One region of the Sphingopyxis sp. MWB1 genome, then DNA from elsewhere that is predicted to be linked to it. Evidence: riboswitches for the same ligand, from Rfam matches in the RefSeq annotation. Region 1 holds a riboswitch; the other holds the start of a gene.
The links. Region 1 has a riboswitch for cobalamin ahead of JV18_RS0100445 (ABC transporter substrate-binding protein). Riboswitches for the same ligand answer to the same signal wherever they lie in the genome.

Region 1 (7,459 bases):
GTTCGTCATCCTCAAACTCCGTAATATTCACGATACCAGGCGACGAAATTATGAACGCCGTCGCGGAAATCGGTCTGCGGCGTGTAGCCGGTGAGCGCTTGGAGCAACGAGGCATCGGCCCAAGTTGCGGGGACATCGCCCATCTGCATGTCCATATAATTGCGGATCGCCTTGACACCTATTTCTTCTTCGATTGCTTCGATGAAGTCGAGCAGGCGCACCTTGTCCGAATTGCCGATATTGACGACGCGGAACGGGGCCGCGGGGGACAGACTGTCGCAGAGGATCGGTTCACCTCGGCCTTCGGCCGCCGGTGGCGGGGCGTCAATCAGCAGGCGGATGCCGCGCACTAGATCCTCGACATAGGTAAAGTCGCGCCACATGTCCCCGTGGTTGTAGATGTCGATCGGTGTCCCCTCGAGTATGCCTTTCGTGAATTTGAATAGCGCCATGTCGGGGCGGCCCCAGGGGCCATAGACGGTGAAGAAACGGAACATCGTCGTCGGGATGCCCCACAGATGGGCATAGCTGTGCCCCATCGATTCATTGGCTTTCTTCGTCGCAGCATAAATTGTTAGCGGGGTATCGCATTTCTGCCGCTCGTCAAAGGGCATGTCCTCGTTCGCGCCATATACCGAGGAGGTCGAGGCCATCAGAAGATGCCCGACCTCGAGTTCACGCGCGCATTCCATAACATTGAAAGTGCCGACGACATTGGTGTCGATATAGGCGCGCGGGTGTTCGAGGCTGTAGCGAACGCCGGCCTGCGCCGCGAGATGGACAATGACGTCTGGCTCAATCGCCCGTGCGTAATCGAGAAGCTCTTCGGCTTCCTCGAGACGGAACTCGCGAGCCGAGAAGCGGTTCGATTTCGCCGACAGCATGCGGTGGCGTTCCTGCTTGATCCGCACATCATAATAGTCGGTCATCGCGTCGAGGCCGAAAACCTCGAATCCCTCATCGAGAAGAAGTTTGCAGAGGTGGAAACCTATGAAACCCGCGCTGCCCGTGACGAATATCTTTTTCATAACCCTCTTCTACCGAATCCAGACCGACCGACGCCCCCAAAGGCGCAACGAAGGCGCCATAGGACAGCGGCGGCGTCACCGCCATGACCAATTGGCAGTCGCGCGACAGGATGGAAGTCGTGAGCTTTAAAGACGCCAAGGTCCTGCACTTGTCGCGGCTCCCGCGATATCTTAGACGAAGGCCCCGCGTCTCCGCCATATTCAGCACATGCGAATAGTAGGGGCTGAAATTGTCGATACCAATCACTCGTTCGCGGCGCGCGAGGAGCGCCGCTGTGACATGCATGCCGATAAACCCCGCGGCCCCGGTCACCAATATCGTCATGCAGTCTCGCCATATCCTTCGGCATTGGTCGATTGCCACAACCAGCTACTCGCACACATCGCATCCACGTTCAGCGCGGCTTCCCACCCCAGCAACTCTCGGGCTTTCCCGGTCGCGGCAAAGCTGATCGCCACGTCCCCCGGTCGCCGGGGCGTGATCTCGTACGCAATGCTGTGCCCGCAGGCCCGTTCATAGGCCGCGACCAGTTCCTTCACCGTAATGCCTTTGCCGGTGCCGACATTGATCGCCTCGCACCCCGCCGCGCGGCCCGTATAATCGAGCGCGGCGAGATGGGCATCGGCCAGGTCGACGACATGGATATAGTCGCGCTCGCCCGTGCCGTCGCGCGTGTCATAATCATCGCCAAAGATCGAAAGCCTCTCGCGGCGACCGATCGCGACCTGTGCGATATAGGGCATCAGATTATTGGGAATGCCCTGCGGATCCTCGCCGATCCGGCCCGATTCATGCGCGCCCACGGGGTTGAAGTAACGCAGCAGCACCGCCGATGCATCCGGGGTCGCCGCGCTCCAGTCGCGGATCATACCCTCGACCATCGCCTTGGTCCGGCCATAGGGGTTGGTGGGGGCGATGGGATGATCTTCGTCAAAGGGCAGACATTGCGCCTCGCCATAAACGGTGGCGGAGGAGGAAAAGACGATGCGGCGGCACCCGGCGGCGTCCATGGCGGCGAGCAGATGCGCCGATCCGCTGACATTATTCTCATAATAGAGCAGCGGCTTCTCGCTCGATTCCCCGACGGCCTTCAGCCCCGCGAAATGCACCGCCGCATCGGCTCCAAATTCCACAAGCGCCCGCGTCAGCGCGCTCGCATCGCGAATATCGCCCTCAACCAGCGCGAAATCACGGTTGGTCAATTGCTTGACCCGCGCGAGCGCCTCAGGCGAGCTGTTCGAAAAATTGTCGAATACGCAAATCTCATGCCCGGCGGAAAGCAGGCGCACCAATGTATGGCTGCCGATATAGCCTGCGCCGCCTGTCACAAATATCTTCATCGCTATCCCGTGAAAATGGCCGATTCTGTTGGCGCGCGCCATAGCATGGAACGGCGAAGCGGGGGTTAACTCTTTGCCGCCCGCCGGAAATAAAGCGCTTTTGACCCGTCCGCCGCCAAGGTCGGGCTGCGCTCGAACAGCGCGGGCACATGGCGCGCCAGCGCTTCGGCCCCGGCGTCGGTGGCGGCAACCGCGCGTCCTTTCTCCATCCACAAAATCTCATCGGCAAATTGCGCGACCAGCGATAGATCGTGCAGCACGGAAACCACAATGCGCCCCGCGCGCGCGCGGGCGGCGAGGCATTCCATCACCCGATATTGGTTTGCGGGGTCGAGCGCGGCGACAGGCTCATCGACCAGCAGCACCGGCGTATCGGCGGCAAGCACGCGGGAAAGGCAAGCTAACGCCTGTTCGCCGCCCGACAGGCTCGTTACCCGCCGGTCGGCCCAGCGGTCACAGCCGGTTTCGGCCATGGCCGCCGCCACTGCTTCGGCGTCCTCCACCGCCAGCCGCCCCGGCACCGCGCCATAGGCAAAGCGGCCCAGCGCGACCATGTCAGCGACGTTGATGTCCCACGCCAGCTCATGGCTTTGCGGCAGATAGGCGAGCCGCCGCGCGCGCACCACGGGCGTCAGCGCACCCAGCATTTCATTCCCCAGCCGCACCGCGCCGCTCGCGGGTAAAATGCCCGCGATGGCGCGCAGCAGGCTCGACTTGCCCGCGCCATTGGGGCCGACGATAGCGGTCAGCCGTCCGGGCGCGAAGGTGGCATCGACTTGCCGGACCAGCGACGTCCCCCGCACTGCGGCGCTCAACCGCTCCAGGATCAAGGCTTCAGCCACGGTGAATCCTTCCGCGTTGCAGGATGATGGCGATGAAGATCGGCGCGCCCGCCAGCGCGGCGACCACCCCCAGCCGCAGCTCATCCTCGGTTGGCAGGATGCGAACAAAGAGATCGGCGAGAATCAACAGCGCCGCGCCCAGCAGCGCCGATGGCCACAGGCATTGCCCCGGATCATGGCCGACCCACGGGCGCACCAGATGCGGCGCGACAATGCCGACAAAGCCGACCGCGCCCGCCAGCGCGACCGCCGCGCCGGTGGCCAGCCCGGTGCCGATAATCACCGCCATGCGCGATGCGCGCGCGTTCAGCCCATGGGCGACCGCCGCCGCCTCGCCAATCGCCAGCAGCGACAAATTGGCCCGCTGGCCCAGCAGCAACAGCGCGCCGATCAGGATCAGCGGCGCCGAAAAACCAAGGTCGGCGAGGCTGCGGTTGGCGACTGACCCCAAGGTCCAGTTGACAAGGTCCGACAGCGAAAAGGGATTGGGCGCAAAATTGAGGATCAGCGCCATCAGCGCGCCCGACAGGCTGGAGAGGCCAACCCCGATCAGGATCAGCGTCGCCATGCCCTGCGTGCGCACGGCGGCGGAGGCGAGCAGCGCGGTCGCCAGCATCGCCGCCGTCACCGCGCCAATGGGCAGCGCCCAGGGCCAGGCAGCGGCCAGCCCGAAATAAAGCGTCACCGTCGCGCCCAGCGTGGCGGCAGCGGACACGCCGAGCACACCGGGTTCGGCGAGCGGATTGCGGGTCAGCGCCTGCAGCGCCGCGCCGCACATGCCGAGCGCGCCGCCGACGAGCGCCGCGGCCAGTACGCGGGGCAGGCGGATCTCGAACAGGATCATCGCCGCCGCGGGGTCGCGCCCGCGCGCCCAGTCGATGGGCAGTGACGGCGACAGCCCCGACGGCCCCGCCATCAGCGCGATCAGCGCCATGGCGATCAGCAGGGCGGTCAGCGCGGCGTTGACCCGGCTCATATCGCGCCGCCCTTCATCGCCGCTTGCGCCGCCGCCAGCCTGGCCACCGCATCGCCGGCCAGCCAATTGCCGCAGGCGAGCCAGCCCCCCGGCACCTCCACATCGGGAACCCCCGCCGTCACCCGGCCCAGCACCGGATGCCGCGAGGATGTCCAGCGATCCTGGGCATAGCGCGAGCTGTCGAAAAAGGCGCGAAACACCATATCTGGCGGACGCCGCACCAGTTCCTCCAGCGGGATCGAACCCCAGCCGGGGCGCTGGCGATAGGGGGTGAAGCCCGCGCTCTCGATCACTTCTGCCACCAGCGATCCCGGTCCGGTTGTGACATCGCCGGGGGTCAGATAGAGCGCGTGGGGGCGCGGCGCCTGCCTGTCGTTCCGCTTGGCTGCCGCCGCCTCGGCCGCCGCGAGATTGGCATCGAAACGCGCAACGAGGGCATGCGCGCGCGGCTCCGCCCCCAGCTCGCGCCCGACGCGCAGCATATCGGCGCGCACCCCGGCCATATCCCCGGCATAGCCAAGCTGGACGACCTGGATGCCGAGCTTCTCCAATTGCCCCGCCAACCGCCCATCGCCGCCATAGGATCGCACGACCATATCGGGCTGCAGCGCGATAATATCCTCCAGCGCGGGACGCAGGCGCGCGATGCCCTGCGCGCGCGGCGCTGAAAAGCTGACGTCGCTGTCGGCCTCATGCGATATCGCCGCGATGCGCGCACGGGGCAGCAGGCCGATCGCCATCTGGTCGGCGCAATAATCAATGCTGACGACGCGCGGCTTATCGCCCTCTTGCCGGTCGGCGAGTGCGGCGGCGGGCTGGCAGGCGGGGAGCAGCGCCATGGGGCCGAGCATGGCAAGCGCGCGCAAGCGGCGCTTCAGGTTCGCGAACCGTCTGGCGGCTCGGTCGGGGGCAGGGCGGCCCCGGATAATCGCATCTGCCATTCATCCTCCACGCGGTCGGCCTTGCCGTCGCGCGAGTTTCCCCGCCCATTCCCGGTGCACCCCGCCCGAGAACAGATAACGGCGACAAGGGGCAGGTTTCCTGGCTCGCCGGGTCGCTGATCTATGCCGCCTTCCCGGACCGCTGGCCCAGTGGCTTTTCGGCATCGCTCTCGCCGGCGACAGTTGCGGGGGCAGCGCCGGACTCGAACCGGACTTCCCTTTATCCCCGTTGCCGGGGACCCTTTGTCACAGCGCGGCGCTAGCAAAAGCGTGGCGGAGCGGCAATTGGCAAACTTGTAATTGCTGCGCCCAGCCGCGACATAGGGAAAAGCATAAGGAGCCGGAATGAAACTGGGGTTCGACAATAGTTTTCACCGCGAGATGGCGGGCTTTTACACCCCGGCGGAGGCCGCGCCCGCCAGCGCGCCTGCCCTCCTCGCTTTCAACGATCTGCTCGCCGCGCGGCTTGGGATCGACCGGGCGGGGGCGGATGACGCCGCGCTCGCGCGCCTTTTCGCCGGGCAGGACATGCCTGACGACGCCGCCCCCATTGCGCTCGCTTATGCCGGGCATCAGTTCGGCCATTTCACCCCGCAGCTTGGCGATGGCCGCGCGCTTTTGCTCGGCGAAATCATCGCCCCGGACGGCGCGCGTTTCGACGTTCAACTGAAAGGATCGGGACCGACGCCCTTCTCGCGCAATGGCGATGGCAAGGCCGCGATCGGCCCGGTGCTGCGCGAATATCTGGTGTCAGAGGCGATGGCGGCGCTTGGCGTGCCGACAACCCGCGCGCTCGCTGCCGTCGCAACGGGGGATCGGGTGCAGCGCGAGCGCGGCCACCCCGGCGCGATCCTCACCCGCATCGCCAGCAGCCATATTCGCGTCGGCAGCTTCCAGTTTTTCGCTGCTCATTTTGGCGCCGGGCATGTCGAACGTCTCTCCCGCTACAGCATCGCGCGCCATTTCCCCGAACTGGCGGACAGCGCCAATCCGCATCTGGCGCTGCTCGACTGGGTCATCGGCCTGCAATGCGCGCTTGTGGCCAGCTGGCTGGGGCTGGGCTTTGTCCATGGGGTGATGAACACCGACAATGTCGCGATCAGCGGCGAAACCATCGACTATGGCCCCTGCGCTTTTGTCGACCATTTCGCCGTGAACCGTGTCTTCAGTTCGATCGACGCGCAGGGCCGCTATGCCTATGGCCGCCAGCCGCAAATCCTGCACTGGAACATGGCGCGCTTTGCCGAGGCGTTGCTGCCCGCCATCCACGCCGTCGATCCCGCCGATGTCGAAGGCGCGAAAGCCCTGGTCGAGGCCATTCCCGACCGCTTCCGCGCCGGCTGGCACGAACAGATGCGCGCCAAGCTGGGGCTTTCGGCGGAAGAGAACGGCGACGCCGCGCTGATTGACGCGCTGTTCGCCGCATTGGAAGCGCCCGTCGGGGATGGGGGCGGGGAAGGGGAGGGCACCGACTTCACCCTCTTCTTTCGCGCGCTCGCCGCCGATCTGCGCGGCGATCCCGGGCCCTTGGCCGCCCTGTCGCCCGGCGAAGCGCTCACTCGCTGGCATGGCGAGTGGCGCGCGCGGCTCGCCCGCGAAAGCGGCGATGAAGCGGCCCGCGCGGCGGCGATGGACCGGGTCAATCCGCTCTACATTCCGCGCAATCATCAGGTGGAGGCCGCGCTTGCTGCGGCGGAGGCGGGGGACATGGCGCCCTGGGTCGCGCTGCTCGACGTGGTGCGTCACCCATATGAAGCGCGCGCGCCATGGGCCGATTATGCGCTTCCACCGCCGCGCGATGCCGCGCCCTATCGGACCTTTTGCGGGACCTGAAATGCAGTGAAGCTGTTGAAAAGACAGGCCGCCGCGGCAAGGAGATGGCGACATGGATCAACGATTGCACGAGGATGGAGAAAATCGGGTTGCGCCGTCGCCGCTGGCGGGCCAAAAGTGCGCGATCCGGCTGACCATCAATGCAATATTCTGAAAAACCATGTGAAGTAACCAAGCCTCTTTCCGGGGAACGGGCGTGGCTGCTTTTGTCGGCCTCGCTGCTTGGCCTGATGGCAAGCGCCCCGCTCGCCGCTCAAGAAGCGCCGCCGCCGCCTGCCGCCGAAAAATCCCCGCCAGCCGACGCCGCCACCGACGAAGATGAGGATGCCGCCGCTGATGCAGCGGCGGAGGAGCGCGAGGAGCGCCGCGCCGAAGCGCGCGAAAGCAAGGAAATTGCCAGCCCGACGCCTCCGCCGCCCGACGCGATCCTGCCGACGGTCGAACCAATCATCGACGATGATGAATTTCGCAAGGCCATCCCGCCGATCCGTGCCGAGG
Region 2 (7,459 bases), on a different contig from region 1:
GCTTCCTGGTCGGCGGGTGCTACTTCCTTCCAGTTGATCACGCCCAGAATGAAGTCGATCGTATCGTCGTCGGAGGAAAAGGGCAGCAAAATGCCGCGGTACATGATCGTCATGCCGCGCTCATTTTCAAACTCCGCCTCAAAACCGATGGGCGAACGATTGGCGATGATCTGAAGATAATGGTCGGTCAGCCGTGACAGCAGCGACCGCCCCGGAATCTGGCTGATATAATGAACATCGTCGCCGATCTCGGATTCAGCGCGCAACTTTTCGCCGATAAAGGCCAGCCCCGGATTTTCGACACCGCTGGTGAAATCAAGAAGCACCGCATTGGCGCCGAAATCGGCGCGATCGAGGTTCAGATCCTCAACCGAAGGATAGCTGCGGTCGCCCAGCAAGGAAGCCCAATAATTATAGGCCCGAACCTGCATCCGCCGTTCATCGACGCCCACGACCGGGGGGGCGTCGATTGCGCCGTCATCCTGGCCGTGGTTGCCCGAAAGCAGACCGCGCATGCTGTCCATCACCTATCCCCAGTCGCAAATATCGCCGACGGTGATGCACCCGAATTGGTAAAAGCCGCGTAAACGATAAAGGCGATACGCGGCTCTTTCCGTGCCTGTTCAGTCGGGCTCGCCCATCCAGCGGTCCCATCCCAGCATCGCACCCCGCGCCACCGCTAGCAGCGTATCGCGGTCCGCCCCGTCGCGCACCATGACCGACATGCCGCTCTGAACGGTGAGGTAAAAAGCCGCGGCTTCTTCGACCGGAAAGTCGGGCGGCAGCTGCCCCTCTTCGACTCCGCGGCGGAGACGGGCGGCCAGTTCGCGCAAATTGGCGCGGCGACGCCCATGCAATTCACGATGCGCCGCACTGTCTTGATCGACCGCAAAGGGCGCGCCCAGCACCACCATGCATCCCGGCGGATCACCGGGCACCGAATAGGCCTCCGCCGTCGCCAGCAGAAAATGAGCGATCGCGTCGCGCACGTCGGGGCGGCTGGTCAGGCTTTGCCAAATATCCTGTCCATGATGCCGGCAATAATGATCCACGGCTTCGCAGAACAGCGCGTCCTTGCTGCCAAAGGCAGCATAAAGACTGGGGGCGTTGATCCCCATCGCGCGAGTCAGTTCGCCAAGGGGCGCGCCATAGCCCTGGCGCCAGAATAAATGCATCGCACGGTCCAGTGCCTGGGTGCGATCAAAGCTGCGTGGACGGCCACGTTCCGCCATATCCTACCTTTCTGTATCAGTTGATACATATTTCGATTGACATGTTTTTGCAAGCCTGCCTATTTATGTATCAATCACTACATAAATAGGCAGGCAATATGATGAAACTTGCTGGAAAACGCGCCTTTATCACCGGCGGAAGTCGCGGTATCGGCGCCGCCATCGCCCGGCGGCTGGCGGAAGATGGCGCCGATGTCGCGATCAGCTATGCATCATCCGCCGACGCGGCAGACGGCGTGGTACATGCGATCAAGGCCATGGGGCGCCGGGCGCTCGCCATCGCCGCCGACAATCGCGATGCCGCGGCGGTCAAACAGGCGGTGGACCAAGCGGCCCAGACGCTCGGCGGCCTCGACATTCTCGTCAACAATGCGGGCATCTTCATCGCGGCGCCCGTGCCGACAATGGCCTTGGAGGATTTCGACGCCACAATGACGGTGAACCTGCGCGCGCCCTTCATCGCCATCCAAGCCGCCCTGCCGCATATGAGCGAAGGCGGACGCATCATCGGAATTGGCAGCAATCTGGCCCTGCAGGCGCCGATCGCGGGGATTGCCGCTTATGCCGCAAGCAAAGCCGGGCTGACGATGTTCAACCAGGCGCTGGCCCGCGACCTTGCCCCGCGCGGCATTACCGTCAACACCGTACATCCCGGTTCGACCGATACCGATATGAACCCGGCGAGCGGCGATCATGCCCCCGACCAGATCGCGCGCACCGCGGCCAAACGCTATGGCACCCCCGACGATATCGCATCGGCGGTCGCCTATCTGGCCAGCCCCGAAGCAGGGTCGATAACCGGCACCGCGCTTCTCGTCGACAATGGCGCAAATGCATGACCCGCTGGGCGGGGGGGGGGGCGTAGCTCGGCGCGGACACCGCCATCATGGTGGTGTGCGAATTTGCTGCCCTGCCCCCGTTCATCAGTCTCGCGGCAATCCGCCCACCGCCCTAGCGGCCGCCACATTGGCCCTTGCTGTCCTCGCTCTTCTCGCTAGCTGGCACACCATCCGCTAGCCCTTGCTCCGGCGCCGAAATTCGGGAACCGGCAGGCCGCCTATTCCCCAATTGTCGAGTTCGACCTCGTCGATCACCACCATGGTCGCGGCGGGGTCCTTGCCCAGCACCTCTTGTAGCAGCCGGGTGGTGCCCGCTATCAGTTCAGCCTTTTCGGCGCGCGATGGGCCTCTGCCTTCGGGACCGCCTTCGCGCGTCACTTGAATCAGGATATAGGGCATGGATCAGGCCTCCCGCGCATGCGCGTCATAGGTGAAAATCTTGGCGGCGATGCGCCAGCCGGGGGCCCCGCCCACATCGCGAACAAGGGTCAGAAAATCGAGATAGTCGCGGCCCATCATGGCCATGCGCGCCGTGACCCGCGCCATGCGCTCCCCGCCAAAGCCGATCTCCAGCACCGCGCCATTATTTTTCTCGCCGCGCATGGCCGGCGGCTCGCGCTGGTCGATCCGCGCCATATAGGCCTCAAGATCGAGCGTGAAATCATCGCCCGCACCTGCCGACACATAGGTGAGGCTGGGGTGAAAAAGAGGGCGCAGCGCAGCGCTGTCGGCGCGGTAGAGCCCGTCGAAATAGGCGGTCATCAGCTGCTGCACCGCTTCGAAATCGGCACGGCTCAAGGACGCAGCCCTTCGCCCTGCATCGCCGCGCGAACCGCCGGGCGCTCGGCAATGCGCTGATGATGCGCGGCCAGATGCGGCCAGGGATCAAGCGTCATGCCGGTAAAGCCCGTCCAATTGGCGACAACGAACAAATAGGCGTCGGCGACGGTGAAATGCTCCCCGACGACATAGTCCCGCCCATCGGCGAGCCATGCTTCGACATGCGCGAGCTTTTGCGCGACCTCGGCACGGGCCGCCTGCTGGTCGGCTTCGTTCGCGCCGGGCCGGAACAGCGGCTTGAAGGCGCGATGTAGCTCGGACGAGGTAAAGATGAGCTGCTCGACCATGCGCGCCCGCTCGCGGCTGGCGAGCGGCGCGAGCACGCCTGCTCCGGCCTGATCGGCAAGATAGAGGAGAATGGCCGGTCCTTCGGTCAATATCTCCCCGTCTGCAAGGGCCAGCGCGGGAACATAGCCCTTGGGATTGATGGCGCGATAATCCGCGCCGCTGGCCGTGGCGCCCTTCACCGTATCGACCGCCTCCAGCGTGAAATCGGCGGCCATTTCCAAAAGCGCGATATGGCTGGCCAGCGAACAGGCCCCCGCCTTGTAAAACAGCTTCATGACGCATCATCCTTTCGTGCAATTCAGGCTGTGCGCGGCGATGCCGGACATAGTTACCTTTGACAACATGATAACCATTGGTTACTTGAAGAAATGCGTTACTCCACAGAAACCAGGTAACCCGCATCATGCCGCTCAAAATGCGCCGCAATCAGGTCCCTCGCCCGCCCGAACCCTGTATGTTGACCGAATGTATGGCGGTCATCGCCGGGGCCTGGGCGCCCAATGTCATCTGGTCGCTGCGCGCCGGGCCGCGCCGCTTCAGCGAGTTGCGCGTCGATATACCGCCCATATCGGCCAAAGTGCTGTCCGCCCGCCTGTCCGAACTGGAGGCCAAGGGCGTGCTGCTGCGCCATGTCCGGCGCACCTCGCCCCCGTCCACCGAATATGAGCTGACGCCGCTCGGCTTCGAACTCATCCCGGCGCTCGATGCCATTGTTGCGGTTGGCCACCGGCTGAAAGCACTTCAGAAAAGCGGGCCACCCAAAGCCGCGCACACCTCCTAAAGCAAGATATAAAGAAATCTTTATATCTTGATTGACAGGCGCGATGGCATGTCTATGCTTCACCCTGTCGAGGTTCTTCGCGCGCCCTTTCGGCATGCAAAGCTAAGACGGGAAGCCGGTGCGCCTTTCGGGGCAAGGCCGGCGCTGCCCCCGCAACTGTAAGCGGTGAGCGGCGGTCATCATGTGTCACTGGTTCGGCAAGGAACCGGGAAGGCCCGACCGTATGCTTTGACCCGCGAGCCAGGAGACCTGCCTCGTCAGATACGTCCTCCGGCGGGGTGTCCGGTCAGGCCGCAAGCATGGCTGCGTCCGACCTTGCCGTCTGGGCGCGGGGCCCTGTGCCTGCTCGCCTGCCGAACCCTTGCCTTCATGCAAGGTGCCAGAAAATGACTGTCAGCGTTGCCACTCTTGGCTTTCCCCGCATCGGCCTTCGCCGTGAACTGAAATTCGCGCTCGAAAGCTATTGGGCGGGCAAATCGTCCCGCGCCGATCTCGACAATGCCGCCGCCGGGCTGCGCCTTGCGCATTGGGCGCGGCAAAAGGCGCTGGGTGCCGATATTCTGCCTTCCAATGATTTCTCGCTCTACGACCATGTGCTCGACACCAGCGCGCTGATCGGCGCGATTCCCGCGCGCTATGGCTGGGACGGCGATCGGGTCGATATCGACACCTATTTCGCGATGGCGCGCGGCGCGCCGGGGGATGGGGACCGCACAGGCTGCGGCCATGCCCATGACAGAACCGCGCAGGAAATGACCAAATGGTTCGACACCAACTATCATTATATGGTCCCCGAACTCACCGCCGGACAGCGTTTCCGCATCGCCTCGACCAAGATTTTCGACGAATTTGAGGAGGCAAAGGCGCTGGGCTATGCCACCCGCCCGGTGCTGCTCGGCCCCGTCTCCTATCTGATGCTGGCGAAGGGCAAGGCGGTCGAACCGCTGGCGCTGCTTCCCGCTTTGCTCGACATTTATGGGGAAATATTGGCGCGGCTGGCGAAAGCGGGGGCCGAATGGGTCCAGATCGACGAGCCCTGTCTCGTTCTCGATTTGACAAGCGAACAGCGCAACGCCTTTGAACGCGCCTATGCCCGCCTCGCAACCTCCGGGCCAAAGCTCATGCTCACCACCTATTTTGGCGGGCTTGGCGACAATCTTGGTCTGGTCGCGGGACTTCCCGTCCACGGCCTCCACCTTGATCTTGTCCGCGCGCCCGAACAACTCGAACCCGTGCTTGAAAAGTTGCGACCGCATGTGCTTCTTTCGCTTGGCGTCATCGACGGTCGCAATATCTGGCGCGCCAACCTGCCTGCGCTTTACTGGCGATTGAAGGAGCATGCCGCAAAGCGCGACCTGATCCTTGCCCCCTCCTGCTCGCTGCTTCATGTGCCCGCCGACCTCGCGCTTGAAACCGGGCTTGATCCGGAAATCGCGCAATGGCTCGCTTTTGCCGCGCAGAAAATCGAGGAGCTGGCTGCTCTCGCCATGGCGCTCAACGAAGGCGAGGATGCGAGCTTCTCCGCTTTTTCCGCCTCACGCATCGCCGCCGTCGCCCGTCAGACCTCGACGCGCATCCACAATCCGGATGTGGCAGCCCGGCTGGCGACGCTTGGCGAAAGCGACACAAGCCGCGCTTCCCCCTTCGCCGAACGCCGCAAATTGCAACAAAGGCGGCTGCGCCTTCCCGCCTATCCGACGACGACCATCGGCTCCTTCCCCCAGACGGCCGAGGTGCGAAAGGCGCGCGCCGCGCACCGGCGGGGCGAAATGGACGATGCCGCCTATGCCCAATATCTGCGCGTCGAAACCCGCGCCGCAGTGAAATGGCAGGAGGAAATCGGCCTCGACGTCCTGGTTCACGGCGAATTTGAACGCAATGACATGGTGCAATATTTCGGCGAGCAGCTTTCGGGCTTTGCTTTCACGCGGGCGGGCTGGGTGCAAAGCTATGGCTCGCGCTGCGTCCGACCGCCGATCCTTTATGGCGATGTATCGCGCCCCGCGCCGATGACCGTCGACTGGTGGCGCTATGCCCAGGATCAGACCGACAAGCCGGTAAAGGCCATGCTCACCGGCCCCGTCACCATCCTCAACTGGTCCTTTGTCCGCGACGATCAGCCGCGCGCGGTCAGCTGCCGCCAGATTGCCCTTGCGATCCGCGACGAGGTGCAGGATCTGGAAGCCGCGGGCGCCGCGATCATTCAGATTGATGAAGCCGCGTTGCGCGAAGGCCTGCCGCTGCGCCGTAGCGAATGGCAGGCTTATCTGGACTGGGCGGTCGAAAGCTTTCGCCTCACCTCGTCGGGCGTACGCGATGATGCGCAGATCCACACCCATATGTGCTATTCGGAGTTTAACGACATCATCCGCGCCATCGGTGCCATGGACGCCGATGTCATCTCGATCGAAACCGCGCGTTCGCAGATGGAATTGCTCGACGCCTTCGCCAGCTATTCCTATCCGAACGAGGTCGGCCCCGGCGTCTATGACATTCACAGTCCGCGCATTCCCGCGACGGATGAGATGATGCAGCTTTTGTCGCTGGCGGGGAAACATGTCCCAGCCGAGCAAATTTGGGTGAACCCCGATTGCGGGCTCAAGACGCGCAAATGGGAAGAAGTGCGCCCGGCGCTTGTCGCCATGGTCGCCGCCGCCCATGCGATGCGGGTGAAGGGCGCCTATGATGCCCGCCGCTGACACAGCGCCGACGAGCGCGCCCGCCGTCCGCGTCACCGCCATGCCCGCCAATGCCAATGTCTATGGCGATATATTTGGCGGCTGGCTGATGGCGCAGATGGACCTTGCCGCATCCTCGGTCGCCTCGCTTCACGCGCGCGGGCGCGCCGTGACCATTTCGGTGGAGGGCATGTCCTTCCACCGTCCGGTCTTCGTCGGCGATGAAGTCTCCGTCTATGCCCGGCTGGTCAAGGTGGGCCGCACCTCGATGCATGTCGCGGTCGAAGCCTGGGCGCGCGATCGCCATGCCAGCGACGAACATCGCGTGACCGAAGCGCGCTTCATCTTCGTCGCAGTCGGCCCCGACCGTAGGCCAAGGCCGGTGCCGCCACTCGCGGAAGAGGCGGCGCCTGCAAAGTTCTCCCCATAACGAAAGCATCGCCCTAACGGCATGTGTCCCCGCGTAGGCGGGGACCCTTCTCCGTCAGGCGCTCCTCAGCATCTGCCGCAGCGCCCCGACCAGTCGTTCCATATCGGCGGCGCGGGTAAAGAGCGCGGGCGTCACGCGGACACAGGCGCCGCGCGCGGGGCCGCTGCGATGCACGGTGAAAATGCCATGCGCATCGAGCAGCTGTTTCGCGAGCGCGACATTCTCCGCCACGCTTGTTCGGCCGGCAAAGCGAAAGGAAGTGATCCCGCCATAAAGGCGCGGGTCCGCCGGGGTCAGAATCTCAATTCCCGGCGTGTCCCGCATCTCCTCGGCCCACAAGTCCCGCAAATGGCGCAGCCGCGCGGCGCGGG

Region 2: another riboswitch for cobalamin. It lies ahead of metE (5-methyltetrahydropteroyltriglutamate--homocysteine S-methyltransferase); the one in region 1 lies ahead of JV18_RS0100445 (ABC transporter substrate-binding protein).

Annotation. Positions count from the first base shown of each region.
Region 1 covers NZ_JQFJ01000001.1:98,085-105,543, forward strand. The annotation lists gene JV18_RS0100420 (nucleotide sugar dehydrogenase) at 1-9, opposite strand, end outside; gene JV18_RS0100425 (NAD-dependent epimerase/dehydratase family protein) at 12-1,028, opposite strand; gene JV18_RS15765 (NAD-dependent epimerase/dehydratase family protein) at 958-1,353, opposite strand; gene galE (UDP-glucose 4-epimerase GalE) at 1,350-2,369, opposite strand; gene JV18_RS0100435 (ABC transporter ATP-binding protein) at 2,435-3,211, opposite strand; gene JV18_RS0100440 (FecCD family ABC transporter permease) at 3,204-4,187, opposite strand; gene JV18_RS0100445 (ABC transporter substrate-binding protein) at 4,184-5,128, opposite strand; cobalamin riboswitch at 5,202-5,387, opposite strand; gene JV18_RS0100450 (protein adenylyltransferase SelO) at 5,474-6,961, shown strand; gene JV18_RS0100455 (autotransporter assembly complex protein TamA) at 7,192-7,459, shown strand, end outside.
Region 2 covers NZ_JQFJ01000002.1:2,423,875-2,431,333, reverse strand. The annotation lists gene JV18_RS0112145 (hypothetical protein) at 1-524, opposite strand, end outside; gene JV18_RS0112140 (TetR/AcrR family transcriptional regulator) at 624-1,232, opposite strand; gene JV18_RS0112135 (SDR family NAD(P)-dependent oxidoreductase) at 1,331-2,071, shown strand; gene JV18_RS0112130 (tautomerase family protein) at 2,246-2,470, opposite strand; gene JV18_RS0112125 (nuclear transport factor 2 family protein) at 2,474-2,869, opposite strand; gene gstA (glutathione transferase GstA) at 2,866-3,474, opposite strand; gene JV18_RS0112115 (winged helix-turn-helix transcriptional regulator) at 3,603-3,980, shown strand; cobalamin riboswitch at 4,034-4,251, shown strand; gene metE (5-methyltetrahydropteroyltriglutamate--homocysteine S-methyltransferase) at 4,367-6,679, shown strand; gene JV18_RS0112105 (acyl-CoA thioesterase) at 6,663-7,088, shown strand; gene JV18_RS0112100 (aminotransferase class V-fold PLP-dependent enzyme) at 7,143-7,459, opposite strand, start outside.